Regions from separate parts of the Hoeflea sp. CAU 1731 genome, predicted to be linked through region 1. Evidence: riboswitches for the same ligand, from Rfam matches in the RefSeq annotation. Region 1 holds a riboswitch; the other holds the start of a gene.
What was found. Region 1 has a riboswitch for thiamine pyrophosphate ahead of thiB (thiamine ABC transporter substrate binding subunit). Riboswitches for the same ligand answer to the same signal wherever they lie in the genome.

Region 1 (14,494 bases):
GCAAGGAAAAGCCAATCGATCCGGATTCGCCATTCGCCAAGCTTGCCGCGCTGAAGGAGCAGATGAACAAGTAGTGTGCGCCTCGCAGAGGATCGACAAGTGGCTATTTTATGCGCGTGTCCTCAAATCTCGGTCGCTGGCGGCGAAACTCGTCCAGAAGGGCCGGGTGCGCGTCAATGGCGACAAGATCGACAGGGCGAGCCGCATGATCGTTGCGGGTGATGTGCTGACGATAACACTGGACCGCGTCATCAAGGTTCTGGAGGTGGCGGATCCGGGAACGCGCCGCGGTCCCTACGAGGAAGCCCGTCAGCTCTATCGCGATATTTCACCCGAGCCGTCTCCTGAAAAAGACAAGACGCCTGTCGCCATGGTTCCGTTGCGGGAAGCCGGAAGCGGTAGGCCGACAAAACGCGATCGACGCCAGATCGATCGATGGAAGGCGTTGACGGACGAATAGGCGCTCTAGGCGTGCATTCTTGGCGCCGGTTTTACTGTTCGGTCTGTGCTTGTGCGAAACGTTCCCTGAAATGGCGCAGAAAAAGAAGAATTTTTCTGGAGCATTGCGGCAAAAAGGTGAGACTGCGCTGCGTGTAGAAATGGCGCACTTGCCAATGCAAAACAGACTCGCTACCTGAACCGGAGAATATTTGTTCGCGGTTCAACGCGGGCGTCACCGGAGCCTTTCATGACCTACATCGTCACCGACAACTGCATCAAATGCAAATATACCGATTGCGTCGAGGTGTGTCCGGTAGACTGCTTTTACGAAGGCGAAAACATGCTCGTCATCCACCCAGACGAGTGCATCGACTGTGGCGTTTGCGAGCCGGAATGTCCTGCGGAGGCCATAAAACCGGATACTGAACCAGGTCTCGAAAAGTGGCTGCAGATTAATACGGAGTTCGCCGAAAAATGGCCTAATATCACCATCAAAAAGGATTCTCCGGCGGATGCCGAGGAGTTTGATGGAAAGGACGGGAAATACGAAGACTATTTTTCTCCGGAACCCGGTGACGGGGATTGACGCCCATTCAACGGGCAGGGTCAAAGAAATTAACTGGTGAAGTTCCGGGCGACTGCCTGCATTTACCAAGAATCGATTGACGCAGGCTGCGACATTGTGCGCCTGCGGCAAATTGTTGAATTTTGCGCTTCTTTATGCTATATGTGTGAAACTGACCGAAGGCGGATGAACGAGTTCGCCTTGATTGCCATAACAACGGAAGTGCAACCCCACATATCCTCATGTTTGCAACAGCAGTGTGCATGGATTGCTGGAGGTTTGATTGTTGTGGACGATCCCAGCCAGGATTGTTGAAGCCGCTGCCCAGTGGGGCGCCCCTTCGCATGTGACGGCCAGTACCCAACCCCGAATGTTAGCGGGGCAGTAACAGGGAGTACATAGAGCGGATGACAACGCAACAGAAGAAGCCTGCACAGCGCCAGGGTTTCAAGACCAACGAATACATCGTTTACCCTGCCCATGGTGTTGGCCAGATCGTTGCAATCGAGGAACAGGAAGTCGCCGGGCACAAGCTTGAGCTCTTCGTCATCGATTTCGACAAGGACAAGATGCGCCTGAAGGTGCCCGTCGCCAAGGCGTCCTCAATCGGCATGCGCAAGCTCGCCGAGACCGACTTCGTAGAACGTGCATTGAAGGTGGTGCAAGGTCGCGCCCGCATAAAACGCACCATGTGGTCGCGGCGTGCGCAGGAATATGACGCGAAAATCAATTCCGGCGACTTGATTTCCATCGCAGAGGTCGTTCGCGACCTGTATCGTGCTGAAAATCAGCCCGAACAGTCCTATTCCGAGCGCCAGCTTTATGAAGCGGCACTCGATCGCATGGCGCGTGAAATCGCAGCGGTGAACAAGGTTTCGGAAACCGAGGCCGTTCGTCTCATTGAGACCAATCTCAACAAGGGACCGAAGCGCGGCAAGGCGGCCGAAGACGAAGTTGCCGAAGAGGATGAACAGGAAGCAGCCGCCTGATCAGATTGCTATCACTTGAATGTGATAGACTCTGGAATATCGGCTCAACCCTAGGAAATCGCTGAAAAAGCCGGCTTTAGTCGGCTTTTTTGCGTTGCAACACCTATCTTGCATATTTGGGATCGATTGGTTCCAAATAGTGAACGCTGCGTTTTCTTGCATAGCGAGTGAACCGATCCCAAGATACGCTCGTTAGACATTGTGAGTTCTTGAGCCCACGCAAAGTAACGCGTCAATGTTGATTTCCCCAGGTCACACAGTGGGCGTTGGCCGCATTTGGGAGAACATGATGAACGACAATCGTGTTCGTCAGACGATGATCAAAGCCGCGATGGCGGCTCCCTATCTCGAAAGGGAAGAAGAGCATGAGCTTGCGGTTCTCTGGAAGGAGGATCGCAACCAGGACGCCCTTAATCGAATTACCATGGCCCATATGAGATTGGTTATTTCGATGGCGGCCCGGTTCCGCAATTTCGGGCTGCCGATGAACGACCTGATCCAGGAAGGCCATGTCGGCCTCCTAGAAGCAGCCGCCCGTTTTGACCCCGATCGCGAGGTTCGCTTCTCGACCTATGCCACGTGGTGGATCCGCGCTTCCATACAGGACTACATCCTGCGCAACTGGTCGATCGTCCGCGGCGGCACCAGCTCCGCTCAAAAGGCGCTTTTCTTTAATCTGAGACGTTTGCGCGCCAAATTGTGGCAAACAAACGAATCCGGAATGGACAGTTCGATTCACAATGAGATCGCGCTGGCGGTTGGCGTCAATGTAAGGGATGTAGCGATCATGGACGCGCGTCTTTCAGGCTCGGATATGTCCCTCAATGCGCCAATATCTGATTCAGAGAACCAGGGCGCCGACAGAATAGACTATCTGGAAAGTGACGACCCCCTGCCGGATGAACAGGTCAGTTCCATGATTGATGACGAGCGAAGGTCTCAGTGGATCGAAGCTGCGCTCGAAACGCTCAATCCGCGCGAAATACGGATCATCAGGGAAAGGCGGCTGAGCGAGGACGGCGCCACGCTGGAATCCCTTGGAACGAGTTTGGGTATTTCGAAGGAACGCGTAAGGCAAATCGAAAACAGAGCACTTCAGAAGTTGAAAATCGCCCTCGAGAAAGACGCTCCGGCCATCGCGACCATGTAGTCGCGGGACAGCGCATCAACGCTCGTCGGTGACCAGCTTGACCTTTTCGCCCACAGACACTGTTTCTCCGCTGGACAGCGAGTTCAGGAGCCGGAACAGCTCCAGTTTTCGACGTGTCCCCTGATTGCGTTCTGCGAGCGACGTCATTGTATCTCCTGGCTTCACGTTTGCGATGCGGATGCGCAGCGGATGTAGAGACGCTATTTCGGAAGACGACATTTTGCTGAATGACGACGTGACGATGCGGGCCGCCGCGTCCAGATTGCTGCTGCCAACGGGCGCAGCGGTTAGCAGTCTGTAGATCCGGTTGCCTACACGGATTACCGTGACGTCGAATTCCCAGGTATCCGCCACAGCCTTCGCTGAGGCGGCCTCTAGCCCGTTGATCCGAAGAGGTCTGACGCTCGACGGATCAAGGCCACTGACCCAGCCGCTGGTGATGTAGCGCGTCAGAGGCGTGCGTTTTTTGTCCGAAACGCCGTCGAAACGGATTGCGATGTCGCCGGGTCCGGTCGCGAGAACAGCCTCGGCTGTATTGTCGATCTGAAAACCCTGGGGAACGCTGAAGCGGATGCCAAGGACCGGATGCAGGAACGTATTTCCCCGCACATAGCCCTGTTTTGGACTATCGCCATAAAGGAGGCCGTCAATAGCCCTTAGATATTTGTCCTGATCACGCGTGCCGACGCCTGGCTGTCCGAACGCGCGAGCATGTCGGTAGGCGAGTTCTCGACGCTTCGGCGCATCAGGATGGCTCGACAGAAAATCGAGACTCGGGTCGAGATCTTCGACATTGTTCTGGTATCGACTGTAGGCGTCCATGGTTTCAAGAAAGCGGGCGGCGGCGTAGGGGTCGAATCCGGCCTCACCGAGCATACGAACGCCGATAACATCAGCCTCCAGCTCCTGTTGCCTGGAAAAGGCTGCAAGCCTGAGCTTTCCACGGGCTTCGACCTGTTCGCCGGTCATTTCACCTGACAGCACTTCCGTCGCGACGCGATTTGCAATCTGCTCGGCTTCCTCGGCGCGCTTGCGAAGGAGTCCGTGATTGGCGGTGACATGGGCCATCTCGTGCGCGATGACGGCCGCTACCTCCGATGAGTCGTCTGCAAGCGCCAGCAAGCCTCTCGTCACATACAGATAACCGCCTGGCAAGGCGAAGGCGTTTACCGCAGGCGAGTCGAGAATCGTAATTCGGTAAGTCTGTTTCGGATTTTCCGAAACGAGAGTGAGAGCGCCGACAATGCGCGCCAATTGTCGTTCTACCTTCGGATCGTTGTACTCTCCGCCATAATTAGCAAGGATCCGCGGGTGTTCGCTTGCGCCAAGCCTGGCTCGCGGATCGTCATCGGTCTGCAGGGTTCCCTGTGACGGCCCGGCGCCAGGCGGATTGGTTTCGTTGAGGAGCGTTTGGCACCCAGCAAGCGCAAGAAGCGCTACGACGCAGAAGACACGCGCGAGCAAGCCCGGCATGCCTGGTGAAGCTGAATTCCCGCGGGATCGGATGTTCCAGACCGATACGAAGGAACTGTCTTTGGGTGCGCTTAGAATCTGCTACGCCTCGTATTTGTCCGCACTGATTTCTAGTACATTAAATGTGGCGCCGGTAGTCCCGTGTCATCTATCTTTTTCACCCATATAGGCCTGAAGGCCAGGAATGTCTCGCCGACCCGCGAAACCCGCCGCAGAACCCTGCCCTGCGATGCTGCGTCGATCAACGAAAACGAACTCGTCGGCGAACTGTTCCGCTTCGTCCGGCTGATGCGTGACCACGGCGACCGTCATGCCTGTTTCCTGCTGCAAGGCGCGTATAAGCGCCAGCATGTCGCCACGAAGTCCGGGCCCCAGCGCCGCGAAGGGTTCGTCTAGCAGCAGCACCGGACGCCTGCGGACAAGCACACGGGCGAGCGCGACACGCTGGCGCTCGCCTCCTGACAACATGCCTGGCTTGCGGTCTGCATAGCCGGATAGCCCGACACGCTCGAGGGCGTCGTCAACAATGCTCCCACTGGCGCCGCGATGGATCTTGCGGTCAAGGCCAATCGAGACATTGCGGCGCACGGGCAGGTGGGCGAAGAGATTGTTATCCTGGAAGACCATGGTCACTGGTCTTTCAGCCGGGGAAAGGGAAGTTACGTCGTCGCCGCCGATCAGAATGCGGCCGCTGTCGGGTATTTCGAAACCCGCGATGAGATTGAGAATGGTGGATTTGCCTGAGCCGGACGGCCCGATAATCGCCGTTGTTACGCCGCCGGAAAGCGTCACGTCGAATAGCATCGGCGCCGATCCATAATCGAACCGCACTTTTTCAAGAACGATATCTGATCCGGCCGTCATTATTGCCCTCCGGCAGACGGTTTGCGACCGCTGTTCGCGATTATCATCAGGATCAGGCAAACGAGGCCGAGTATGAGCGCAATGCCGGCTGCGTCGTCGGTTCGGTAGCTGCTCATGCGCTGCAGGAGTAGATAGGGCAGAGTGATGACGTCCTGGCTGCCGAACAGCGCAATCGCGCCGAGATCGCCTAGTGACAGGGCCATGGCGAAAGCAGCGGCAAGAAAAAAGGCCGTCCGCAAACCGGGCCAGTCCACCAGGAGAAATTTTCGCGCTCCGGTAAGGCCGAGCGAGGCGGAGAGACGGCCGGTGCGCGCCATGTGGCTGGCGTGGGCAGGTTCCATGACCCGCATGACGAAAGGAAGCGCCATCAAGGCATTGACGGCGACAATGATGACCGGCGCAAGGCCAAAGATGTCCGTGTGACCGCGCAGCAGCACGAACCAGCCGGCGCCGAGCACGATCGGCGGGACAAGGAGTATCAGGCTGGAGATCGCCCCGACGGCGCTTCGGAAGGCTGTCGCCACATTCGAATGGCGCATGAGCGGCAAGCAGGCGCTTCTTGCTTTTATCAGCACCGCAGCCATCGTTACGGAAATCAACGCGGCGACCATGCCTATGACGAGACTTGTCACAGCCGCCCGCAAGACGATGTCTTCTCCCGCCAACCTCACAAGATCGGACGCCAGGCCGGCAGCCGTCACCGAAAGCAGGGGCGACAAAAGAAACACGCCGCCGATAACAATCAATCCGTAGTCGCCGAGCAGTGCGCCAACGCTGTCGCGACCGTATCGCCGCGAAGCGCGACCGTAAACGGGTTCCTCTTCCTGGGGTCTGCCAACAAGGGCGAGAACTGCCAGCAACGCTCCGGTCATTGCGAGTTGTACAAGAGCCAGCACAACGGCGCGCAGCGGGTCGAAATCGAAGCGCAGCGACTGGTAGATCGCGACCTCGATGGTGGTTGCGCGTGGCCCCCCTCCCAGCAGCAGAACCAGTGTGAAGCTTGTTACGCACAGCATCAGCACGAGGCCTGCGACGCCGGGTATCTGCCCCCGGATCTGCGGCCACTCGATAAGCAGGAAGGTTTGGCGCTGGGTTAGCCCCAACTGTCCTGCGTTGCGCCAATATTCCGATGGAATCTCTTCGAGACGCGCCAGCAGCAGCCTGGCGGCAAGCGGCAGGTTGAAGAAGACATGGGCCAGCAAAATCCCTGAAAGTCCGTATATCGAGACCGGTTTCGCCAGACCCAGCGATAGCAACAGGTCGTTGAGAAGTCCCTGCCGCCCCCAGATTTCGATGATGCCAAGGGCGACGACAATCGGCGGCAATCCCAGCGGAACCGCCAAGAGCTGAATCAGCAGCCGCCTTCCGGGGAACTCAGGACGCCTGGCGATCGCGCGCGCGAACGCGATCGCCGGAATGACGGACAGAAGGGTCGAGGCGACCGCCTGGAACAGCGTAAACCGCGCGACCCGCCAGATATAGCTGTCGAAAAACGGCGATTGGCTCTGCGTCGACCCGGTCGCCGTCAGCACCAGCGCAAGCGCTGCTGATCCGACAATTGCCGTTATGAACAGAAAAACCGCCGCGCCGGCAAAAATGCCGAGCGCCGTCTGTCTTCTGTTCAGCAAGCGCATGGTCGCTTAACGACTCATGACGGCGAGCCACTCGTCGACCCAGGCTTTGCGGTTTTCAGAGACCTCTTCTGCTGTGAAGATCAGAGTCTTTGACGGTGATACAAGTTCTTCGAAGGCCGCAGGCAGTGGTTCTGATGTCTTGCCTGCCGGCAGCATCCAGTTGGTGGTGGGAATTGCGTTCTGGAAACCGGGTCCGGTCATGAAGCTCAGAAACTGTTGCGCAAGGTCCTTGTCCGTCGCCATTTTTAACATTCCTGCGACTTCGATCTGCAGGTAGTGACCTTCCTCGAATGCGGCCGCCTGATACTGATCCGTGTCTTCCGCGATCATGTGATAGGCTGGCGATGTGGTGTAGGAAAGCACCATCGGCGCTTCACCTTTGGTGAACAGCCCATAGGACTCCGACCATCCGGGCGTAACGGCCAGCACGCGATCCTGCAGTTTCGCCCAGGCGTCTGCCGCGTCGTCGCCATAGACAGACCTGATCCAAAGCAGCAGGCCGAGACCCGGCGTCGATGTGCGCGGATCCTGAATTGCAATCTTCGGCGCATCCGGCCCGCCCTCGACCAGTTCCTTAAGGCTCGCCGGCGGCGAACTGACCGCCTCGGTATCGTAGATGACGGCGAAGTAACCATAGTCGAACGGTACGAAAACATCGTCAGACCAGCCGCCGGGAACCGATACATCGGACGTGTCGACGCCGCTTGGCGCGAACAATCCGGTGGCTTTCGCCTCGGCGACGAGATTGGTGTCGAGGCCGAGCACGACGTCGGCTTTTGTTGAATCGCCTTCGAGCCGCAAGCGGTTGAGCAAAGCGACGCCGTCAGCGACGCCGACCCATTCGAGCGTGCAATCGCATTCAGCTTCGAATGCTTCCTTGACGACAGGGCCGGGACCCCAGTCTGCGACAAAGCTCTCATAGGTGTAGACGGTAAGCGTCTTGTCGCTGGCGGTTGCCGGAGCAGCTGACAGTGTTGCGATTGTGGCCAGGCCGATGAAAAATGATGATATGTAGCGTTTGCGCATTTGCGCCTCCTTGACTGTTACAAGAACGGGAAAAAGGCGCGAATGTTGCGTCTAATCCCTACGCCGGTGTTAACCGGATCAGGTTCTACGGGTTGGTGGATCCTCTCAGCCGGCCGCGATTGCGACAGGCACCCCGTTAGAGCGGCTCCACTTGTACTAATCGCCAAAGACGCTGGCAAGAGCCGGAAAAACTGCTAGAGGCTTCACGCACAAGCTTCATAAGAGACCCATGAACGACAATTCCGCATTTCTCATACTTCTTGGTGGAGAGCTTTCAACGACGGATCGGCTGCGGCGGCAAATTTCCGGCACGCGGGTAATCGCGGCCGACAGCGGCATGCGGCATGCGCGCATGCTCGACGTCGAGCCCGAGATCTGGGTAGGTGATTTCGATTCGGCGACCGCCGCTCTCCAGGAAGACTGGCGCCATGTGGAGCGGATACCATTTCCGGCGGAGAAGAACTTCACCGATGGGGAAATCGCGGTCGAAGAGGCGTTGACGCGCGGCGCCCGAAGTCTTGTTCTCGCCGGATCCTTGGCCGGTGAGCGCAGCGACCATGCCCTGCTTCATATGACCTTCGCCTGCTCGCTGGCGCAAAGCGGCCTGGATGTTCATCTGACTTCCGGCGCGGAAGAGGCATGGCCGCTCTTGCCCGGTTCGCGCGCGTTCGAGTTGCCAGCTTCGTCGCTGTTCTCGATCGTCAATTTTACGCCTGTTGAGGACCTCCATATTGAAGGCGCGCGCTATCCGCTCACCGATCACGAGCTCGCATTCGGATCATCCCGCACCTTGTCGAATGTCGCCGAGGGGCCGGTGACGATCACCATGGGCTCGGGGTCGGCGATACTGGTTGCGCGTCCCTATGATCTTTCGGGACGGTGATTGAAGATGGCGCCGCCAATTATAAAACTCGATGACATTCACCTGACTTTCGGCGGGACGCCCCTGCTCGACGGCGCCGACCTGCAGGTCGAACCGGATGACCGGATTTGTCTTGTCGGCCGAAATGGCTCCGGCAAGTCCACGCTGATGAAAATCGCCGCCGGGCTGGTCGAAGCCCAGTCGGGAGAGATATTCCGCCATCCTAAAGCAACGGTGCGCTATCTCGAACAGGCGCCGGATTTTACCGGTTACGAAACGGTGCGCGCCTATGCCATGGCCGGCCTTGCGCCGGGCGATGACGAGCATCGCGTCGATTATCTTCTCGAACATCTCGATCTGACCGGAGATGAGGATCCTGCAAGAGTATCCGGCGGTGAAGCGCGCCGCGCGGCGCTGGCGCGGGTGCTTGCTCCCCGGCCCGATGTACTGCTTCTGGACGAGCCGACCAATCATCTCGACCTGCCAACCATTGAATGGCTGGAAAAGGAACTGCGTGCGTTTCGCGGCGCTCTGGTTGTCATTTCACACGACCGGCAATTTCTGAAATCAGTGTCGCGGGCGACCGTCTGGATCGATCGCGGCAAGACGCGCCGTCTCGAAAAGGGTTTCGAGGCTTTCGAAGACTGGCAGAACGAGGTTCTGGAGGAAGAAGAACGCGCACAGCACAAACTGGGCCGAGCGATCGTGCGCGAGGAACACTGGCTGCGTTACGGCGTGACGGCGCGGCGCAAACGCAATGTGCGGCGGCTCGGCGAATTGCATGCCATGCGGGAGCGCCATCGCAGTCATCGCGGGCCGACAGGCGTTGCAATACTTCACGCCTCGGATGCGAAGGATTCCGGAAAGCTGGTGATCGAGGCGGAAGGGCTTGTGAAGCATTATGACGGCCGGCCGATCGTTGACGATTTCTCCCTGCGCGTTCATCGCGGAGATCGTATCGGCCTCATCGGTCCGAACGGCGCGGGCAAGACAACTCTGCTGAAGTTGCTGACCGGCCAGTTGCAATCGGACGTCGGCGCGCTGCGGCTCGGAACCAATCTCGAAATCGCGATTCTGGATCAGAAACGGGAGGATCTCGATCTGCAGATGTCACTCGAAATGTTCCTGACGGACGGTCGTGGAAGCAATCTCGTCGTCAATGGCGAACAAAAACATGTGACAGGCTACATGAAGGATTTTCTGTTCCAGCCGGAGCAGGCCCGCACGCCTATACGGGAATTGTCAGGTGGCGAGAAGGCGCGATTGCTGCTCGCCAAGATGCTTGCGCGCCCTGCCAATCTGATCGTGCTGGACGAGCCGACAAACGACCTCGACTTGGAAACGCTCGATCTTCTGCAGGAACTTGTCGCCGGGTTCGCGGGCACCGTCATCCTGGTAAGCCACGATCGGGATTTTCTGGATCGGACGGTAACTTCGGTGATCGCGCCGGCGCAGATGGAAGCGCCGGACGGTCGATGGATAAGCTATGCGGGCGGCCATACCGATATGCTCGCCCAGAGGCGGGAACAGGAGGTCCGGTCAAAACCGTCGCCGACCTCAGCTTCCTCCGCTGCCGTGGCGCCGAAGTCTTCCGGCCGCGAACGAAAGCTGTCTTACAAGCAGAAATTCGCTTTGGAGACTCTGCCTGGAAAGATCGCCGAGGCGGAACAGAAAGCCGGTGAGCTGGAAGACCTGATGGCCGATCCGAATCTGTTCACACGCGATCAGGAATCGTTCAATCGCGCAGCGGAAGATCTTGCGGCTCTCAGGTTGAAACTGGAGGCCATGGAGGAGGAATGGCTGGAACTCGAGATGCTGCGCGAGGAAATTGAAACCGGATGATCCCTTGAATCGAAAGGGGTGACCGTTATAGTGCGGGCAAATCGACATTGCCGGACCGACATTTCTCCCAATGTATGTGCACTACAAGGACCTGCGCTTGCCGCTCGCCCGCCAGTATTGCCCGGCAACATAGACAACCCGAACAGGAACAGCACAGCAATGCATGCGAATATCGAGGCTTTGGCCGAAGAGAGGGTTCTGATCCTCGACGGCGCGATGGGCACCATGATCCAGGAAAGAAAACCGGACGAGGCGATCTATCGCGGCGAACGGTTTCGCAATCATCCGACTGATTTGGCGGGCAACAACGAACTATTGAGTCTGACGCAGCCTGAAATGATCACCGATATCCATCGGGCCTTCATCAAAGCCGGAGCCGATATCATCTGCACCAACACTTTCTCGGCGAGCCGGATCAGCCAGGCGGACTACGATCTGCAGGAAATTTGCGTCGAACTGAACCTCGCCTCCACCGAATGCGCGCGCAAGGCGGTCCAAAGCGTAGACCGGCCGGTGTGGATCGCCGGCGCCATCGGGCCGACCAACCAGACGGCGAGCATCTCGCCTGACGTCAACGACCCGGGCATGCGGAAGGTCATGTTCGACGATCTTGCGCTGGCCTATTGCGAGGCGGCGAAGGCGCTTATCGAAGGCGGAGTGGACCTTATCCTGATCGAAACCATTTTCGACACGCTCAACGCAAAGGCGGCCGTCTATGCGTTGGAAACGTTGCGTGACGAAGGCGTCGCCGTTCCTCCGCTGATGATTTCCGGCACGATCACAGACCGCTCCGGTCGTACATTGACAGGCCAGACGCCGGAAGCGTTCTGGATTTCGCTATGCCATGCAAAACCGTTCTCCGTAGGGCTCAACTGTGCGCTCGGCGCCGCCGAAATGAGGCCGCATATCCGGGCGCTTTCGGATATCGCCGACACCCGGATCTGCGCATACCCAAATGCCGGGTTGCCGAACGAGATGGGCGGCTATGACGAACTGCCGGAGGAAACTGCGGCCTATCTTGGCGCATGGGCTGAAGCCGGCCTTGTCAACATCGTAGGCGGTTGCTGCGGAACCACCCCGGATCATATCCGCGCCATCGCCGATGCCGTGCGGGGCAAGGCGCCGCGCAATGTTCCTCGCTTTGCCCCACGGTTGCGGCTTTCGGGCCTCGAAATGTTCGAGGCTGATCGCGAAGAGGTTGCGGCATGAACGTCGCCACTTTCATCAATATCGGTGAACGCACCAACGTTACAGGATCGGCTAAATTCAAGAAGCTGATCATGGAAGGCGACTACGCGGCTGGCCTTGAAGTCGCAAGGAGCCAGGTCGAGAACGGCGCCCAGATAATAGACGTCAATATGGACGAAGGCCTGCTCGAGAGCGAACAGGCGATGACGACCTTCCTCAATCTCATTGCCTCCGAACCGGACATCTCGCGGGTTCCGGTGATGATCGACAGTTCCAAATGGTCTGTCATCGAGGCGGGGCTGAAGTGCACCCAGGGCAAATCCGTAGTCAATTCGATCAGCCTGAAGGAAGGCGAAGAGCCGTTTCTCGAACAGGCGCGGATCATCCGGCGCTACGGCGCAGCTGTAGTCGTCATGGCCTTCGACGAGGACGGTCAGGCCGAAACCGCCGAGCACAAGTTCAGTATTTGCGAAAGATCCTATCGCCTTCTGACGGAAAAGGCCGGATTCAGCCCGGCCGATATCATCTTCGACCCCAATATCTTTGCCGTCGCAACCGGGATCGAGGAACACAATAATTACGCGGTCGCTTTCATCGAAGCGACGAAGATGATCAAGGAACGGCTGCCCTACGCCCATGTGTCGGGAGGATTATCGAACATCTCCTTTTCGTTCCGCGGCAACAATCCGGTTCGCGAGGCGATGCATTCGGTGTTCCTTTATCACGCGATCCGGGCCGGTCTCGACATGGCGATCGTCAACGCCGGCCAGATCACCGTCTATGACGATATTCCGGAAGAGCTGCGCGAGCATGTCGAGGATGTGCTGCTCAACCGCCGTGACGATGCGACCGAGCGCCTGTTGGCGATCGCCGACAATTATCGCGGGTCCGGCGAGGCGCAGAAGAAGGCTGATCCAAAATGGCGTGAGGAGCCGGTTGAAGAGCGGCTGCGTCACGCGCTCGTTCACGGCATTACCGAGTTTGTCGTCGGCGATACGGAGGAATGCCGGCAGCGCGCCGAAAAACCCCTCGACGTGATCGAGGGTCCGCTGATGGAAGGCATGAACGTCGTCGGCGACCTATTTGGCGCAGGCAAGATGTTTCTGCCCCAGGTGGTGAAATCGGCGCGCGTCATGAAAGCCGCTGTCGCCCATCTCATTCCCTTCATGGAGGAGGAGAAAAAGCGCAGCGGCGACACAAGCGCGAAGGGGCGGATCCTCATGGCGACCGTCAAGGGCGACGTCCATGACATCGGCAAGAACATCGTCGGCGTCGTGCTCCAGTGCAACAACTACGACGTGGTCGATCTCGGCGTCATGGTTCCAACCGAGGATATTCTGGAGAAGGCGCGCGAAGAAAAGGTCGATATTATCGGCCTGTCCGGTCTCATCACGCCCTCGCTCGACCGCATGGTCGACGTCGCTTCCGAAATGAAACGGGCAGGCTTCGACCTGCCGTTGCTGATCGGCGGCGCAACGACATCGAAGAAACACACGGCGTTGAAGATCGCGCCGGAGTATGATCACGGTGTCCTGCACGTCAACGACGCCTCCAAAGCGGTTGGCGTTGTGGCCCGGCTTCTGTCCAGGACGGCGCGTTCCGGTCTCCTTGCAGAAGTTGCACTCGATCAGGAAAAGATGCGTGGAAGCGGCTCGAAGGAAAAGGCTCGTCCGGTGATTTCCATCGCCGAGGCGCGCGCCAACAAATTCGATGGCGGCTTCGACAGCTACACGCCGCCGAAACCAAACATTACTGGTCTGCAGGTCTTCGAAAATATACCTGTCGACGATCTCGTGCCTTTTATCGACTGGACGCCTTTCTTCCAGACCTGGGAGATGTCCGGCGGCTTCCCCGCAATTCTCGATGATCCGGACAAGGGCCCGGCCGCGCGCGATCTGTATGACAACGCGCAGGCGATGCTGAAGCGCGTCGGCAACTGGTTTCATCCGAAGGCGGTCATCGGTCTCTGGCCAGCCAATGCCGACGGCGACGACATCACTGTCTGGGCGAGCGAAGCGCGCGACAGGCCACAGGCGCGGTTCAGTATGCTGAGGCAGCAGGGGCGAAAGTCGCGCAATCGCCCCAATCTCTGCCTGTCAGATTTCGTTGCTCCTATAGGCTCGCCTGACTGGCTGGGCGGCTTTGCCGTGACGGCCGGACCGGAGGTCCACGAGATCGCCAATCGCTTCAAGGAAGAAGGCAACGACTACGATTCGATCATGGTTCAGGCGCTTGGCGATCGTCTAGCAGAAGCACTGGCCGAAGCCATGCATGCACGCGTGCGTAAGGAACTTTGGGGCTACGCGCTCGATGAGGCCATGTCCAACAACGAGCTGATATCCGAATCCTATCGCGGCATTCGACCGGCGCCCGGATATCCGGCTTGCCCGGATCATACCGGCAAGCGGGTGTTGTTCGACCTTCTGCAGGCGCCGAAGCATACGGGCATCGAGCTCACGG
Region 2 (14,494 bases), on a different contig from region 1:
GCCTATGCGGAGGGCGCGCTGGCCTTGTGTTTCTTCGCGGCGAGCCTCTTCGACGAAGCTGCATCGGGCGATGGCGAGGCGGCGGAAGAGGCCGGTACGCTGCTTGAAATGCTGACGCCGATCGTCAAATCGTGGCCGTCTGAGTTCGGGTTGCGTACAAATGAAAGCGCCGTCCAGGTGTTTGGCGGCGCCGGCTATACGCGCGACTATCCTGTCGAACGTCTCTATCGCGACAATCGCCTCAACCACATTCACGAGGGCACGCGCGGTATTCAGGGGCTCGACTTGCTGGGTCGAAAGGTGCCGATGGAGGGCGGCAAGGCCTTCCGGCTGCTGATGAAGAAGATATCGGAAACCGTCGCGGAAGCATCGAATGTCGAGGAGTTGAGGGAAAGCGCGCAAGCCCTTGAAAAGTGGTCGCGACTTGCCGCCGACACGACGGCGTCCATGGGGGCGAAGGCCGGGGAAGTCGATCCGGAAACCTACCTTGCCAACGCCACGATCTATCTCGACATGCTTGGCCACGTGGTCGTTGGCTGGCTGTGGCTGAAACAGGCGCAGGCGGCGCTCAGGGCGCTTGAGACCGGCGGCGCGGCGGGCGATGCTTACTACAATGGAAAAACAAAGGCTTGCCGGTATTTCTTCCGATACGAAATGCCGGTGATCAAGAGCCAGTGCGCGCTGCTCGTCACCATGGACCGGACGTGCCTGGAGATGAACGAGGCCGGTTTCTGATACCCGGGTCTCATTGAGCTACCATCTCATTTTTCGCCTGCACGGACGTGCGGGCTGCTGGATGCCGGCTCGTTGGCCGGCATGAGGGAAGTGGTTGAATTGGGTAACCCAGCGGCGCCGGGTCTGCAGCACCCAGTATGAATTTTTTCGACGCCTCCGTCCCTCGCAAGACGTCGCGGAAACATCAATCTCTTCCTGTGAAGAAGAGAACAATCTTTGTCCGTTGACAAGATCGCAGTCCTCTCCCATTGTTGACGCTTCACCAGGGGGGTCCCGACAAGGGGCTGAGATACTGCTGGCGCGAGCAGCGCAGTGACCCGATGAACCTGATCCAGTTCATACTGGCGTAGGGACGGTGCGGAAGCTTCCCGGGTCTCAACCCCGCTTTCGGAAACGACGAGAGTCCTTCCTGAATCCGGCAAGCCTCTTTCTCCTTTCGACGTCGAACTGGGTCTCCAATGCAAGCGAGCAAAGGAGGCTCCCATGACTGCTCCCCTCAACCGGTCCGGCACAACGCCAACCGTCACCACCGGCGCGCTGCCGGCTTCCCGCAAGGTCTACAAGGCAGGCCGTTTGCATTCCGGCCTGCGCGTTCCAATGCGCGAGATCGCCGTGCATCCGACCTCCGGCGAACCGCCGGTTACGGTCTACGATTCTTCCGGACCTTACACCGACGCGGAACGCACCACCGACATCGGCGCAGGCCTTCCGCGGCTGAGGGAAGCATGGATTAGAGAACGCGGCGGCGTGGAGACCTATGAAGGCCGCCACGTGAAGCCCGAGGACAATGGCTTTGTCGACGGCAAGCGGCTCACGCCGGAGTTTCCTGTGCGCAACGCGCCGATGCGCGGTCGCGACGGCAAGGCCGTCACCCAGCTGGCCTACGCCCGCGCCGGCGTTATCACGCCGGAAATGGAATTCATCGCGATCCGCGAGAATCTCGGTCGCGAAAAAGCGCTGGAGGCGGAATACGACGGTGAGCGTTTTGGCGCTTCGATCCCCGATCACGTGACACCGGAATTCGTGCGCAGCGAGGTGGCGCGCGGGAGGGCGATCATTCCCGCCAACATCAACCATCCGGAATCCGAGCCGATGATCATCGGCCGGAATTTCCTGACCAAGATCAACGCCAATATCGGCAATTCGGCGGTCACCTCGTCGATGGCCGAGGAGGTCGAGAAGATGGTGTGGGCGACGCGCTGGGGCGCAGACACGGTCATGGATCTTTCGACCGGCCGCAACATCCACAACATCCGCGAATGGATCATCCGCAATTCGCCCGCGCCCATCGGCACCGTGCCGATCTACCAGGCGCTGGAAAAGGTCAGCGGCGTGGCGGAGGATCTCGACTGGCCGGTCTTTCGCGACACGCTGATCGAGCAGGCGGAACAGGGCGTAGACTATTTCACGATCCATGCCGGTGTGAGGCTGCACTACATTCCGCTGACCGTCGATCGCGTCACCGGCATCGTCTCGCGCGGCGGCTCGATCATGGCCAAGTGGTGCCTGCACCATCACCGCGAAAGCTTCCTCTACGAGCATTTCGAGGAGATCTGCGACATTTGCCGGATGTACGACGTGTCATTTTCGCTGGGCGACGGATTGCGGCCCGGATCGATCGCGGACGCCAATGACGCGGCGCAGTTCGCCGAACTGGAGACGCTGGGCGAGCTCACTCAAATCGCATGGGACAAGGACTGCCAGGTGATGATCGAGGGGCCGGGTCACGTGCCGATGCACAAGATCAAGGAGAATGTCGACAAGCAGCTCGAGATCTGCGGCGAGGCGCCGTTCTACACGCTCGGACCGCTGACGACCGACATTGCGCCGGGCTACGACCACATTACCAGCGCCATCGGGGCAGCGATGATCGGCTGGTTCGGCACCGCGATGCTCTGCTATGTGACGCCGAAGGAGCACCTGGGCCTGCCGGACCGGGAGGACGTGAAGACCGGCGTGATCACCTACAAGATCGCGGCGCATGCGGCCGATCTCGCCAAGGGACATCCGGCGGCGAAGATCCGCGACGACGCCCTGTCGCGGGCGCGGTTCGAGTTCCGCTGGGAAGACCAGTTCAACCTGTCGCTCGATCCGGAGACGGCGCAGAACTTCCACGACGAGACGCTGCCGAAGGAGGCGCACAAGCTCGCGCATTTCTGCTCCATGTGCGGCCCGAAATTCTGTTCCATGCGTATCTCGCACGACATTCGCGCCGAGGCGCAGAAGGAGGGGATGGCGGCGATGGCCCAGAAATATCGCGAAGGCGGCGATCTTTACATGTCTGCGGAGGCGCTGGAAAAATCCGGGGATCAGAAGCTGTGACCGTCCTGATCAAGGGGGCCGGGGTCGCCGGCCTCGCCCTTGCGGCTGAACTTGCAAGGCGGGAGGTCGCGGTGGCCGTGATCGATCGCAGCGAGAGCCTCCTCGGCAACGCCTCTGCCATGGCGGGGGGAATGCTGGCGCCCTGGTGCGAGCGGGCGAGCGCGGAAGAAGAGGTGCTGACGTGGGGCAGGGACGCTGCCGACTGGTGGAACGATATCCTGCCGGGCGAAGTGACCCGGAACGGAACGCTCGTCGTTGCGCCGGGACGGGACAGGGCGGAACTGGCGCGGTTTGCGAGCCGCACGACAGGCTACACGGTTATCGACGCCGATAGAATCGCGGAGCTGGAGCCGGATCTGGCTGGTCGCTTTCACCATGCGCTGTTCTTCCAAAGCGAGGCGCATCTTGACCCGCGGCGAGCGTTGTCGGGGCTGCTGGACATACTGAAAAGCCGCGGGGTTCGATTTTACTTCGGCGGAACCTTCAATGAAGCCGCAGAGAATTGCAGCCTCGAGGCCGACTGCACGGGTTTCGCACGAGCTGCGGACGATCCCGATCTGCGCGGCGTGCGCGGCGAGATGCTGATCCTGCGGACCGCCGAGATCAGCCTGTCGCGACCGGTGCGTCTGCTCCACCCGCGTTTCCCTGTCTATGTCGTGCCTCGGCAGGACCACTGCTTCATGGTCGGCGCGACGATGATCGAAAGCAGCCGGGCGGGACCGGTTTCCGTGCGCTCGATGATGGAGCTCATGAACGCCGCCTACAGCCTGCACCCGGCCTTCGGCGAAGCCGAAGTGGTCGAAACCGGCGTCGGCGTCCGCCCGGCCTATCCCGACAACCTGCCGCGGGTGAAAGTCGAGGGTGGCGTGGTTTCGGTCAACGGGCTCTACCGTCACGGCTTTCTGCTGGCGCCCGCCATGGCCAGGCAGGCGGCCGATCTTCTTTGCGAACAGATATCAGGAATGGAGTTGCGCAATGGAACTCACGGTTAACGGCGAACGCCAAGACATATCGGCGTCGACGCTCGCCGACCTCATGGACGCCCTCGATTATCGCGGCGAATGGCTGGCGACGGCCGTCAACGGCGAACTGGTCAAGGCGTCCCGCAGATCGTCGAGGATACTCAACGAAGGCGACCGGATCGAGATCCTGTCGCCGATGAAGGGAGGGTGAGTCATGCTGGAACTTTATGGCCGGGCGGTGGCCTCGCGACTGTTGCTTGGAACCGCGAACTACCCTTCGCCCGCCGTGCTGCAGCGGGCGGTGCGCGAAGCGGGCGCGCAGATCGTGACGGTGTCGCTGCGCCGGGAGATCGCCGGCGGCAGCGGACGGGTTGGCGGTTTCTGGTCGCTGATCTGCGATCTCGACGTGCAGGTTTTGCCCAACACCGCTGGCTGCCACTCGGTGAAGGAGGCCGTGCTGACGGCGCAAATGGCGCGCGAGGTGTTCGGCACGAACTGGATCAAGCTCGAAGTGATCGGCCACCACGACACGCTGCAGCCGGATGTCTTCGCGCTGGTGGAAGCCGCGCGAATCCTGATTGACGACGGGTTCGAGGTGTTCCCTTACACGACAGACGATCTGGTGGTCGCCGACCGGCTGCTTGACGCCGGATGCCGGGTGCTCATGCCCTGGTGCGCGCCGATCGGTTCTGCCAGGGGGCCTGTCGACAAGGATGCGCTCCGAAGCCTGCGCGCCCATGTCCCGGACATTCCCCTGATTGTCGACGCTGGCATCGGACGCCCGTCGCATGCGGCCGCGGTGATGGAGCTTGGTTACGACGCCGTGCTCCTCAACACGGCAGTGGCCGCGGCCAGCGATCCCGTGGCGATGGCGAAGGCCTTTGCGCTGGCGATCGAGGCGGGACATCTCGCGGCCGGCGCACAGCCGCTCGAACCGCGTGACGTCGCCGTGCCTTCGACGCCGGTGATCGGCAAGGCGGTGTTCTCGTGACGCTCGATCCTTTCTATCTCATCGTCGACAGCGCCGCCTGGATCGAGCGGCTGGCGCCGCTCGGCGTCAGGCTCGTGCAGTTGCGGATCAAGGACGCCGCGGAGGCAGAGCTACGCGCCGAAATCCGCAAGGCGCGCGACCTTTGCCATGCCCATGGCTGCCAGTTGATCGTCAACGATTTCTGGCGGCTGGCGATCGAGGAGGGATGCGACTTTGTGCATCTCGGCCAGGAAGATCTGGCCGAAGCCGATCGCCTCGCGATCAGGAAGGCCGGATTGCGGCTGGGACTGAGCACTCACGACTACGACGAACTGGAAACGGCGCTTCTGGCTGAACCGGACTATGTCGCGCTCGGCCCGATCTATCCGACCCGGCTGAAGAAAATGAAGTGGGATCCGCAGGGGCTCGATCGCATCGCGCAGTGGAGGAAGCGGATTGGCGACCTGCCGCTGGTCGCGATTGGCGGGTTGACGCCCGATCGGTTGGAAGGCGTGTTCGCGCATGGCGCCGAATGCGCGGCGGTGGTGACCGACATCACGCTTAATCCCGATCCGAAAGCGCGGACGGTCGAATGGATCGAAACCACCGCGCGATGGCGATGAAGCCGTATGTGCTGGTCGTCGGAGGAACCGATTCCTCGGGCGGCGCGGGGGTGTCGCGCGACACGACGACGCTGGCTGCGTTCGGCGTGGCGGCTTGTCCCGCGATCACGGCGGTGACTGTGCAAACCCATCATGGCGTGAGACATATCGAGGCGATGCCGGGCGACCTGATCCTGCAGCAGATGGCGGCGGCAGCGGAGGCGAACCCGATCCGTGCCGTCAAGATCGGCCTGCTGGGGCACGCGGAGGCCATTCGTGCCGTTGTATCCTTTCTGGCGGCGAACAGAGAGATGCCGGCGGTGCTCGATCCTGTTCTTGTCAGTTCGTCGGGAGGTCGGCTGACCGACGAGGCGGCGATCGTCAACTTGAGAGACTGTCTCATGCCGCTCTGCACTCTGGTGACGCCCAATCTTGCCGAACTGGCCTGTCTGCTCGAAGAGCCGGAGGCGAAATCCGCATCGGCGGCGGAACATCAGGGCAGGGCGCTGCTGAGGCAAGGCTGCCGGGCCGTTCTGGTCAAGGGCGGACACGCCGGCGGAGACGCTGCAACAGACGTGCTGTTTCGACACGACAGCGAACCGGTCCGGTTTTCGGCTCCCCGGCTGGACGGATCGTTGCGCGGGACCGGCTGTATGCTGGCGAGCGCGATCGCCGCCGGCCTGGCCAGCGGCGAAAGCCTTGAAAACAGCATCCGGTCGGCGAAAGCTTATGTCTTCGACCGGATCGCGGAGGCCGCTACAGGTTGAGGTCGAGACCGGCCGCCAGATGGTCGGCCAGCGCGTCGAGGGTTTCCATCTCCGTGTGGAGGTGGAATTCCGGGGTTTCCGGGGCCTCGTAAGGACTGTCGATACCGGTGAAGTTCGGCAGTTCGCCGCGACGGGCTTTCTTATAGAGCCCCTTCGGGTCGCGCTTTTCGGCGGTTTCCAGCGGCGTATCGACGAAAATCTCCACGAACTCGTCTGCCTCGAAGAGTTCGCGCGCCATCTGCCGCTCCGCGCGGAATGGCGAGATGAAGGCGGTCATGACGATCAGCCCTGCGTCGACCATCAGCTTTGCGACTTCGGCGATGCGGCGAATGTTTTCCACCCGGTCGGCGTCGGTGAAACCGAGATCGCGGTTGAGGCCGAGGCGGACATTGTCGCCATCGAGGATGTAGGTCCGCAGGCCCTGAGCGTGCAACCGCTGTTCCAACGCATTGGCGATGGTCGACTTGCCGGAGCCGCTGAGGCCGGTGAACCACAGCACCTTGCCCTTGTGGCCGTTGAGATGCGCGCGGGCAGCCTTGTCTACGGTGACGGCCTGGCGGTGGACGTTGCTTGCGCGCCGCAGCGCGTAGTCGATCATGCCGGCGGCGACAGTGCGGTTGGTCTGCCGGTCGATGAGCACGAAGGAGCCCATGGCCGGACAATCCCTGAAGGGCTCGAAGGCGACCGGCCGGTCTAGACCGAGTTTCACGACGCTGATGTCGTTGAGCGCCAGATTGCGGCCGGGCACCTCCTCGAAGGTGTTGATATTGTATTTGTGACGAATGTCCGACAGCGTGGCGTTGACCATGGCTGCGCCGATTTTCATGCGGTAGCTGCGGCCGATGAAGCCTTCTTCCTGATCCATCCAGACAAGCTTCGTCTCGAACTGATCCGAGGTTTCGCAAGGGTCCTGTCCGGCGACGATGACGTCGCCGCGCGATATGTCGACTTCCCGGTCGAGCGTAACGGTGACGGCCTGGTCCGTGAGCGTTGTCTCAAGATCGCTCATGCCAAGCAGGATGCGGTCGACGGTGGCCTGTTCACCCGATGGCAGGATACGGACCTTGTCGCCTTTGGACACGCTGCCCGCGACGACGACGCCGGCATAGCCGCGAAAGTCGAGATCCGGGCGATTGACCCACTGCACCGGCATGCGAAAGCCGTGATCGGCGAGCGCCTTTCGTGTCTCGACGACGCCGAGGAAACCAAGCAGGGTAGGTCCGTGATACCAGTGGGTCTTGCCTGAGCGTTCGACGATGTTGTCGCCCTTGAGCGCAGAGACGGGAATGGCCGTGATCGTCTCGAAGTCGAGCGCCTCGGCCATCTTTTCATAGTCCTCGACGATGGCGTCGTAGATGGCCTCGTCATAGCCGACGAGGTCCATCTTGTTGACGGCGAGCACGATGTGACGGATGCCGAGCAGTGACACGATGAAGCTGTGGCGGCGGCTCTGGGTGAGCACGCCCTTGCGGGCGTCGATCAGGATGACGGCGACGTCGGCCGTCGAGGCGCCGGTGACCATGTTGCGGGTGTATTGTTCGTGGCCGGGTGTGTCGGCGACGATGAACTTGCGCTTGTCGGTCGCGAAGAACCGGTAGGCGACGTCGATGGTGATGCCCTGTTCGCGCTCCGCGCTCAGGCCGTCGACGAGCAGCGCGAAGTCGATGTCTTCGCCTTGCGTGCCGATCTTGCGCGACGTGTTTTCGAGTTCCGCCAGCTGGTCGTCGAAGATCATCTTCGATTCGTAGAGCATGCGCCCGATCAGGGTCGACTTGCCGTCGTCGACGCTGCCGCAGGTGATGAAGCGGAGCGTTTCGAGGCCCGCCTGATGTTCCAGATAGGACTGGATGTCCTTTGCCGTTTCGACGTTCATCAGAAGTACCCCTCCTGCTTCTTGTGCTCCATGGAGGCGGCGCTGTCGGTGTCGATGGCGCGTCCCTGGCGTTCGCTGCTGTGGGTCTGGAGGAGTTCGAGAATGATCGCGCCGAGGTCTTCGGCTTCGGAATCAATGCCGCCGGTGAGCGGATAGCAGCCAAGGGTGCGGAAGCGGATCTTGCGGAATCTCACGGTTTCGCCGTCCATCGGCCGGACGCGGTCGTCGTCAAGCATCATCAGCATGCCGTCGCGTTCGACAGTCGGCCGGACATGCGAGAAGTAGAGCGGCACGATGGGGATGCTTTCGCGATAGATGTACTGCCAGACGTCGAGCTCGGTCCAGTTGGAGATCGGGAAGACGCGGATGCTCTCGCCCTTGCTCTTCGTCGTGTTGTAGAGGTTCCACAGTTCCGGACGCTGGTTCTTCGGGTCCCAGCGCTGCGTCCTGGTGCGGAACGAGAAGACGCGCTCCTTGGCGCGGCTTTTTTCCTCGTCGCGACGGGCGCCGCCGAAGGCGACGTCGAAACCGTATTTGTCGAGCGCCTGTTTGAGGCCCTGCGTTTTCATGATGTCGGTGTGGACAGCGCTGCCGTGGTCGATCGGGTTGATGTCCTTTTCAACGCCCTCCGGATTGACGTGGACGATCAGGTCCATGCCGGCGTCGGCGGCCATGCGGTCGCGGAACTGGTACATCTCCTGGAACTTCCAGCGCGTATCGACATGCAGCAGCGGGAAGGGCGGCGGAGACGGGTAGAAGGCCTTGCGCGCCAGATGCAGCATGACGGCGCTGTCCTTGCCGACCGAATAGAGCATCACCGGATTGTCGGCGGTGGCGGCCACCTCGCGCATGATATGGATGCTTTCAGCCTCCAGGCGATCGAGATGGGTCAGGTGCGTTGTCTTGGGGACATCGCCTCCGGAGCGGGCGACGATATCCTCCAGGTCAACGATCGGGTGATAGGCTGCGAGCGCTGCAGTCACGCCGTCGCCGAGCCTGTTTTCGCTGTCGATCAGTTTTCTCAGACGCGCTGTCAGGAGGCCGTGCGGCCAGACCAGCATCCTGCGCTCCGGATCCTCGCGCAGCAAGCCGATGGCCTGGAGAAGCTCTTCGTCCGTCGGTTGGCTGGACGACAAAAACACCCAGCGGCGGCCACCGCGCCCGTCATTGGAGACCAGAAGACTTTGGCCATCCGGGGTTTCATGTTGCTGGACATGCAGGGAGAGCACCCGTTCCTTGCGCGCCAGTTCGGCAAGCGTTTCTGCCGCAAAGCTCTTGACAGTACGGTCGCGCTCGTCACGCAGGTCAGCCGTTTCCAGCGCAGGCGGCAGCAGGCCTTCCGACAGTATAGTGCGTTCGACAGTGCGCTTGGTGGCCGCGTCGCCCTTCTCCGAGAGTGCGGAAAACAGCGTGTCCGTGGTCCAGCAGCGTATTGCGCCGTCGCCGGAAGTGCGGTTCCGAAGTACCTCCTCGGGAAATTTCATCAGATGTCGCCCTTTGTCGCAAAATGCAAACTATTCTAAACATTAATGCGTGTGCCTTGTAAATGACTCCAGAAATGACAGTCAATTACAAGATTTTACAAATTGCGACACTGGAAAGCTACTGACCGCCGTAGGCAATAAAGGCTGAATTGCGAAATCCCGCATCCTGCTTGCCGTAGACAAAGTCCGAGCCGTCTGCCCGCACGACCTTGCCGCCGGCGCCTGAGAGGACGGCGTGTCCGGCGCCGATGTCCCACTCCATGGTCGGGCCGAAGCGCGGATAGATATCGGCTTCGCCTTCGGCCACAACACAGAATTTCAGAGAGGAACCGCGCGAAACGCACTCCGTGACGCCTTTTTCGTTCAGGAAGGCGTCCGTCTTTTCGTCGCGATGCGAACGGCTTGCGACGGCGGTCAGCTTTTCCGGAACGGGCCGGACGCGCAGCGCCTTGCGGTCGGCAATGGCGTCGACGCCTTCGCCGGCTTTTACCGCGCCGCTCCAGGCCTTGTCGCCGTCGGACCAGTATATCGTTTCGAGCGCCGGACAGAACACGACGCCGAGCAGCGGCTGGCCATTGTCGATCAGGGCGATGTTGACGGTAAAATCCGTCCGGCTCTGGATAAACTCCTTGGTGCCGTCGATCGGATCGACAAGAATGAAAGCGTCGCCGTCGAGTTGCGGAATGCGGCCGGCCGAAACCGATTCTTCCGCAACGACCGGAAACCGGGAGGCGCCCTTCGCCAGGTACTCGAGAATGACAGCCTCGGCTTCGCGGTCCGCCGCCGTCACCGGCGAATTGTCGGATTTGGTCTCCACGCCGGACAGGTTGCGGTAGTGCCGCATGACGACGCCGCCTGCCGCAAGCGCGGCCTCGAGAAACAGATATGTCAGTGATTCACGCTCGGCTGAGCCAACGGACTGCGCCATTTTTCAATCCTCATATTCCAATGTATTGCTGGGAGCCGTTTACGAGCGGCCGTAGATGTCTTCGTAGCGGACGATGTCGTCCTCGCCCAGATAGGCGCCCGTCTGCACCTCGATGAGGGTCATTGGTTCATTTCCGCGATTTTCCATCCGGTGGACGTTGCCGCGTTCGATATAGGTCGATTCGTTCGCCTCGAGCACGAGATTGGCGTCGCCGTTGACGATATGCGCGACGCCCTGGACCACCGTCCAGTGCTCCGAGCGATGCTTGTGAGACTGCAGGCTCAGGCAGCCGCCCGGCCGCACCTCGATCCGTTTGACCTTGTAACCGGGGCCTTCGTCCAGAACGGTGTAGGACCCCCATGGGCGGCGGCCCTTTGGGAAGGTGGCGTAGGCCTCGTGACCGGCATCGCGAAGCTGTTCGAACAGCGCTTTCACGTCCTGCGCCTTGTCCTTCTTCACGACCAGCGTCGCGTCGCGGGTATCGACGACGGCGATGTCGTCGACGCCGACCAGTCCGACCAGACGATTTTCGGAATGGACGAAGCAGTTGTGCGCGCCGACCATAGCGACGTCGCCGATCGCCGAGTTGCCGTCCGCGTCGCGGGCGAAACTCTCCGAAAGGGAAGACCAGGTTCCGACATCGCTCCAGCCGATATCCGCCCGAATGACGGAAAGGTTTTTCACCTTCTCCATCACCGCGTAGTCGACGGAGATCTTCGGAACCGTGGCGAATGTCTCGCCGTCCAGCGTCGTCTCTATGCGGCCGTCGTCGAACTCTTCCCTGTCGCCTTTCTCAATAGCGAGGCGGCTCTTTTCGAGGATATCAGGGCACCACTCCTGCATCGACGCGATCATCGAACCGGCGGCAAAGCAGAACATGCCGGAATTCCAGAGGAAACGGCCCGATTCAAGATAGGATTGCGCGGTTTCAACGTCAGGCTTTTCGACGAAGCGCACGGCGTTCTCGCCGTCGACCTCGATGTAACCGTAGCCGGTTTCAGGTCCTGTCGGCTTGATGCCGAAAGTGACGATGCGGCCTTCCGAGGCTCTTTGCGCCGCCTTGGCGACCGCTGCGCGAAAGCCTTCCCGATCGAGGATCACGTGATCCGCGGGCAGGAGCAGGATGATTGCGTCGTCGCCGAAGGCCTCCGCCACATAGGCTGCGGCGACGGCCGTGGCCGCAGCCGTGTCGCGCCCTTGCGGCTCCAGCAGATAGTGGTTCTTGACCGGACCGTCGCCATACTGTTCGTATTCATCGACCGTCTTGAACGAGGAATCCCGCGCGGTGATCGTCACCACGTCGGAGACGCCTTCCAGAGATGCGGCGCGGTCATAGGTGTTGAGCAGGAGTGACCGGCCGTTTTCGAGCGGCAGGAAGGGTTTCGGATGAGACTGGCGGGATGCAGGCCACAGACGGGAGCCCACGCCGCCGCTGACGATGACTGGTACAATCATTCTTTCGGGTTTTCCCTGAGAGCGGTCGGTTGCATTGCTTGAGTGTGATGAACCCAATTGTTTACATTATCAAGACATGGATGAAACATCAGGGGTTCAACGCAGGTTGATCTAGACGGTTCCGCCGGCGATCCGAGACCGTATGCGGATGCCTGCCAGACTGCCTGCAAAACCGAAGACGAGCCAGCCCCAGCCATGCAAGCTGCCGGATATCACGCCGCCGATATAGGCGCCGATATTGCAACCATATGCGAGGCGCGCGCCGTATCCCATCAACAGGCCGCCGACAATCGACAGGAGCAGAGCCTTGCCGGAAATTCGAAAATTCGGAGCAAACCGGCCGGCGAGCGAGGCGGCGAGGAGCGCGCCGGCGACGATGCCGAAATTCATGACGGACGTCGTATCGGCAAAGACGCTCGCCTCGATGCGGTGCGTCTGTCCTGACCAGTACGGCCACGTCTCGACCGGAACGCCAATTCCATTTGCGATCTTGGCGCCCCAAAGGGCAAAGGCCGACGTAATACCCCAGGGATGCGTCAACGTCACAAGGGTCAGGATGCTCACCACGGACAGTGCGATAGCGCCCCAGGACTTTGGCCACGGTCCGCGCAACAGACCGCCATTCCAAACGGCTTCTTCAAGATGTCCGTACCGCCGCCGCTCCCGGCGCATTGCCAGAAATGCGATTGCGCCCAGCAGAAACGCTGTGAGAGCGAAAGCGCCGACGGCGCCGAAGTCGTTGACAAGCGAGTAGGCCCTGAAGGCCGGCAACGACCACCAGAACGGCATGTGCGCGGTGGCGATGATGGAACCCAGAACGAAGCCCGCGAGTGTCACGATCATTCTCGTATTGCCGCCGCCTGCCGTAAACAGCGTGCCGGAGGCGCAACTGCCGGAGAACTGCATGCCGACGCCGAACAGGAAGGCGCCGAGCGCAGCCGACACGCCGAAGGGCGCAACGGCGCCGTAAAGGTTGCGTCCGAAAACGCCGCCGCTTTCCAGCAAGGGAAAAGAAACCGCGCATGTCAGAAGAATGAGCAGGATCTGCGCTCTCAGCCCGTCGCTCCTCGCCTCGACAGCGACTTGGCGCCAGGCGGAAGTGAAGCCGAAGGCCGCATGATAGAGCGATACGCCGGCCAAAAGGCCCAGCAGCGCGGCTTCCGTCGATCTTGTCGCTCCTTCGCGCCATGCCGCCAGGAGAAGAAGCAACGCAAGCAGCAGCGAGGCGACCAGAACCGGTCGTTGAAGGGGAAGATATGCGCCGGGCGTTTTCTGCAGCATGATAGCCTGACACTATCGGGCAGACCTGCCGGATTGCACAAGTCAAACAACAACACATTTTCGACAGTGTGTGACAGGGTTTTGTCTTGAAGATCGCCGAAGGAATGGAAATGGAGGTCCTTCTGCTTGACGATATACGGTTGCTTGATGTTTCGTGCCGTGCGGCGCATGCAACGTCGTGGGGTAACTGCGGGGGGAGGACATAATGGCGGACCACATTCTTGCGATCGATCAGGGCACGACATCGAGCCGCGCCATCATATTCGACGGCGCGCAATCCATTGTCGCCGTCGGCCAGAAGGAATTCGCCCAGCATTTCCCCGATTCGGGCTGGGTGGAGCATGATCCGGAGGAAATCTGGAAAACCGTGCTCTGGTCTGTCGAGAAGGCGATGGCCGACGCATCGCTGAAGCCCGCCGACATCGCCGCAATCGGCATCACCAATCAGCGCGAAACGGTCGTCGTCTGGGATCGCGAGAGCGGTGAGCCGATCCATAACGCCATCGTCTGGCAGGATCGGCGTACGGCGGCGTATTGCGACGCGCTCAAGCAGCGCGGTCTTGAACCGGTGTTCACGGAAAAGACCGGACTGCTCCTCGATCCGTATTTTTCCGGCACCAAGGTCAACTGGCTTCTGGACAACGTCGAAGGCGCGCGGGAGCGCGCGACGCGCGGCAATTTGTGTTTCGGAACCATCGACGCCTTTCTGATCTGGCGTCTGACCGACGGCGCGCGCCACGTCACCGATGCGACCAACGCCTCGCGCACGCTCCTGTTCAATATCGAGAAGAATGACTGGGACGCGGAACTGCTCGAAATTCTCGAGGTCCCGGCCTCGATGCTGCCTGAGGTTCATGACTGCGCGGCCGATTTCGGCGTGGTCGCGAGCGGTCTTCCGCTCGCCGGAACGCCGATCCTGGGCGTGGCGGGCGACCAGCAGGCGGCGTTGATCGGCAATGCATGCTTTGAGCCCGGCATGATGAAATCAACCTACGGGACAGGATGTTTCGCGCTGCTCAATACCGGCTCCGATCTGGTGCGCTCGAAGAACCGGCTCCTGACGACAATCGGCTATCGGCTGGACGGCGCAACCACCTATGCGCTGGAAGGTTCGA

Region 2: it holds a riboswitch for thiamine pyrophosphate, as region 1 does, so the genes downstream of both, thiC (phosphomethylpyrimidine synthase ThiC) here and thiB (thiamine ABC transporter substrate binding subunit) in region 1, are expected to answer to the same signal.

Annotation. Positions count from the first base shown of each region.
Region 1 covers NZ_JBDQQS010000009.1:107,936-122,429, forward strand. The annotation lists gene AAFN47_RS15695 (helicase-related protein) at 1-74, shown strand, start outside; gene AAFN47_RS15700 (RNA-binding S4 domain-containing protein) at 74-460, shown strand; gene fdxA (ferredoxin FdxA) at 689-1,027, shown strand; gene AAFN47_RS15710 (CarD family transcriptional regulator) at 1,414-1,995, shown strand; gene AAFN47_RS15715 (RNA polymerase factor sigma-32) at 2,285-3,145, shown strand; gene AAFN47_RS15720 (M48 family metalloprotease) at 3,161-4,618, opposite strand; gene AAFN47_RS15725 (thiamine ABC transporter ATP-binding protein) at 4,763-5,482, opposite strand; gene thiP (thiamine/thiamine pyrophosphate ABC transporter permease) at 5,482-7,116, opposite strand; gene thiB (thiamine ABC transporter substrate binding subunit) at 7,123-8,142, opposite strand; TPP riboswitch at 8,181-8,288, opposite strand; gene AAFN47_RS15740 (thiamine diphosphokinase) at 8,372-9,025, shown strand; gene AAFN47_RS15745 (ABC-F family ATP-binding cassette domain-containing protein) at 9,032-10,846, shown strand; partial or broken gene metH (methionine synthase) at 11,006-14,494, shown strand, end outside.
Region 2 covers NZ_JBDQQS010000007.1:153,018-167,511, reverse strand. The annotation lists gene AAFN47_RS13405 (acyl-CoA dehydrogenase) at 1-735, shown strand, start outside; TPP riboswitch at 990-1,106, shown strand; gene thiC (phosphomethylpyrimidine synthase ThiC) at 1,219-3,057, shown strand; gene thiO (glycine oxidase ThiO) at 3,054-4,049, shown strand; gene thiS (sulfur carrier protein ThiS) at 4,033-4,230, shown strand; gene AAFN47_RS13385 (thiazole synthase) at 4,234-5,010, shown strand; gene AAFN47_RS13380 (thiamine phosphate synthase) at 5,007-5,612, shown strand; gene thiD (bifunctional hydroxymethylpyrimidine kinase/phosphomethylpyrimidine kinase) at 5,582-6,358, shown strand; gene cysN (sulfate adenylyltransferase subunit CysN) at 6,348-8,231, opposite strand; gene cysD (sulfate adenylyltransferase subunit CysD) at 8,231-9,166, opposite strand; gene cysQ (3'(2'),5'-bisphosphate nucleotidase CysQ) at 9,834-10,643, opposite strand; gene AAFN47_RS13355 (mannose-1-phosphate guanylyltransferase/mannose-6-phosphate isomerase) at 10,683-12,098, opposite strand; gene AAFN47_RS13350 (YeeE/YedE family protein) at 12,210-13,379, opposite strand; gene glpK (glycerol kinase GlpK) at 13,585-14,494, shown strand, end outside.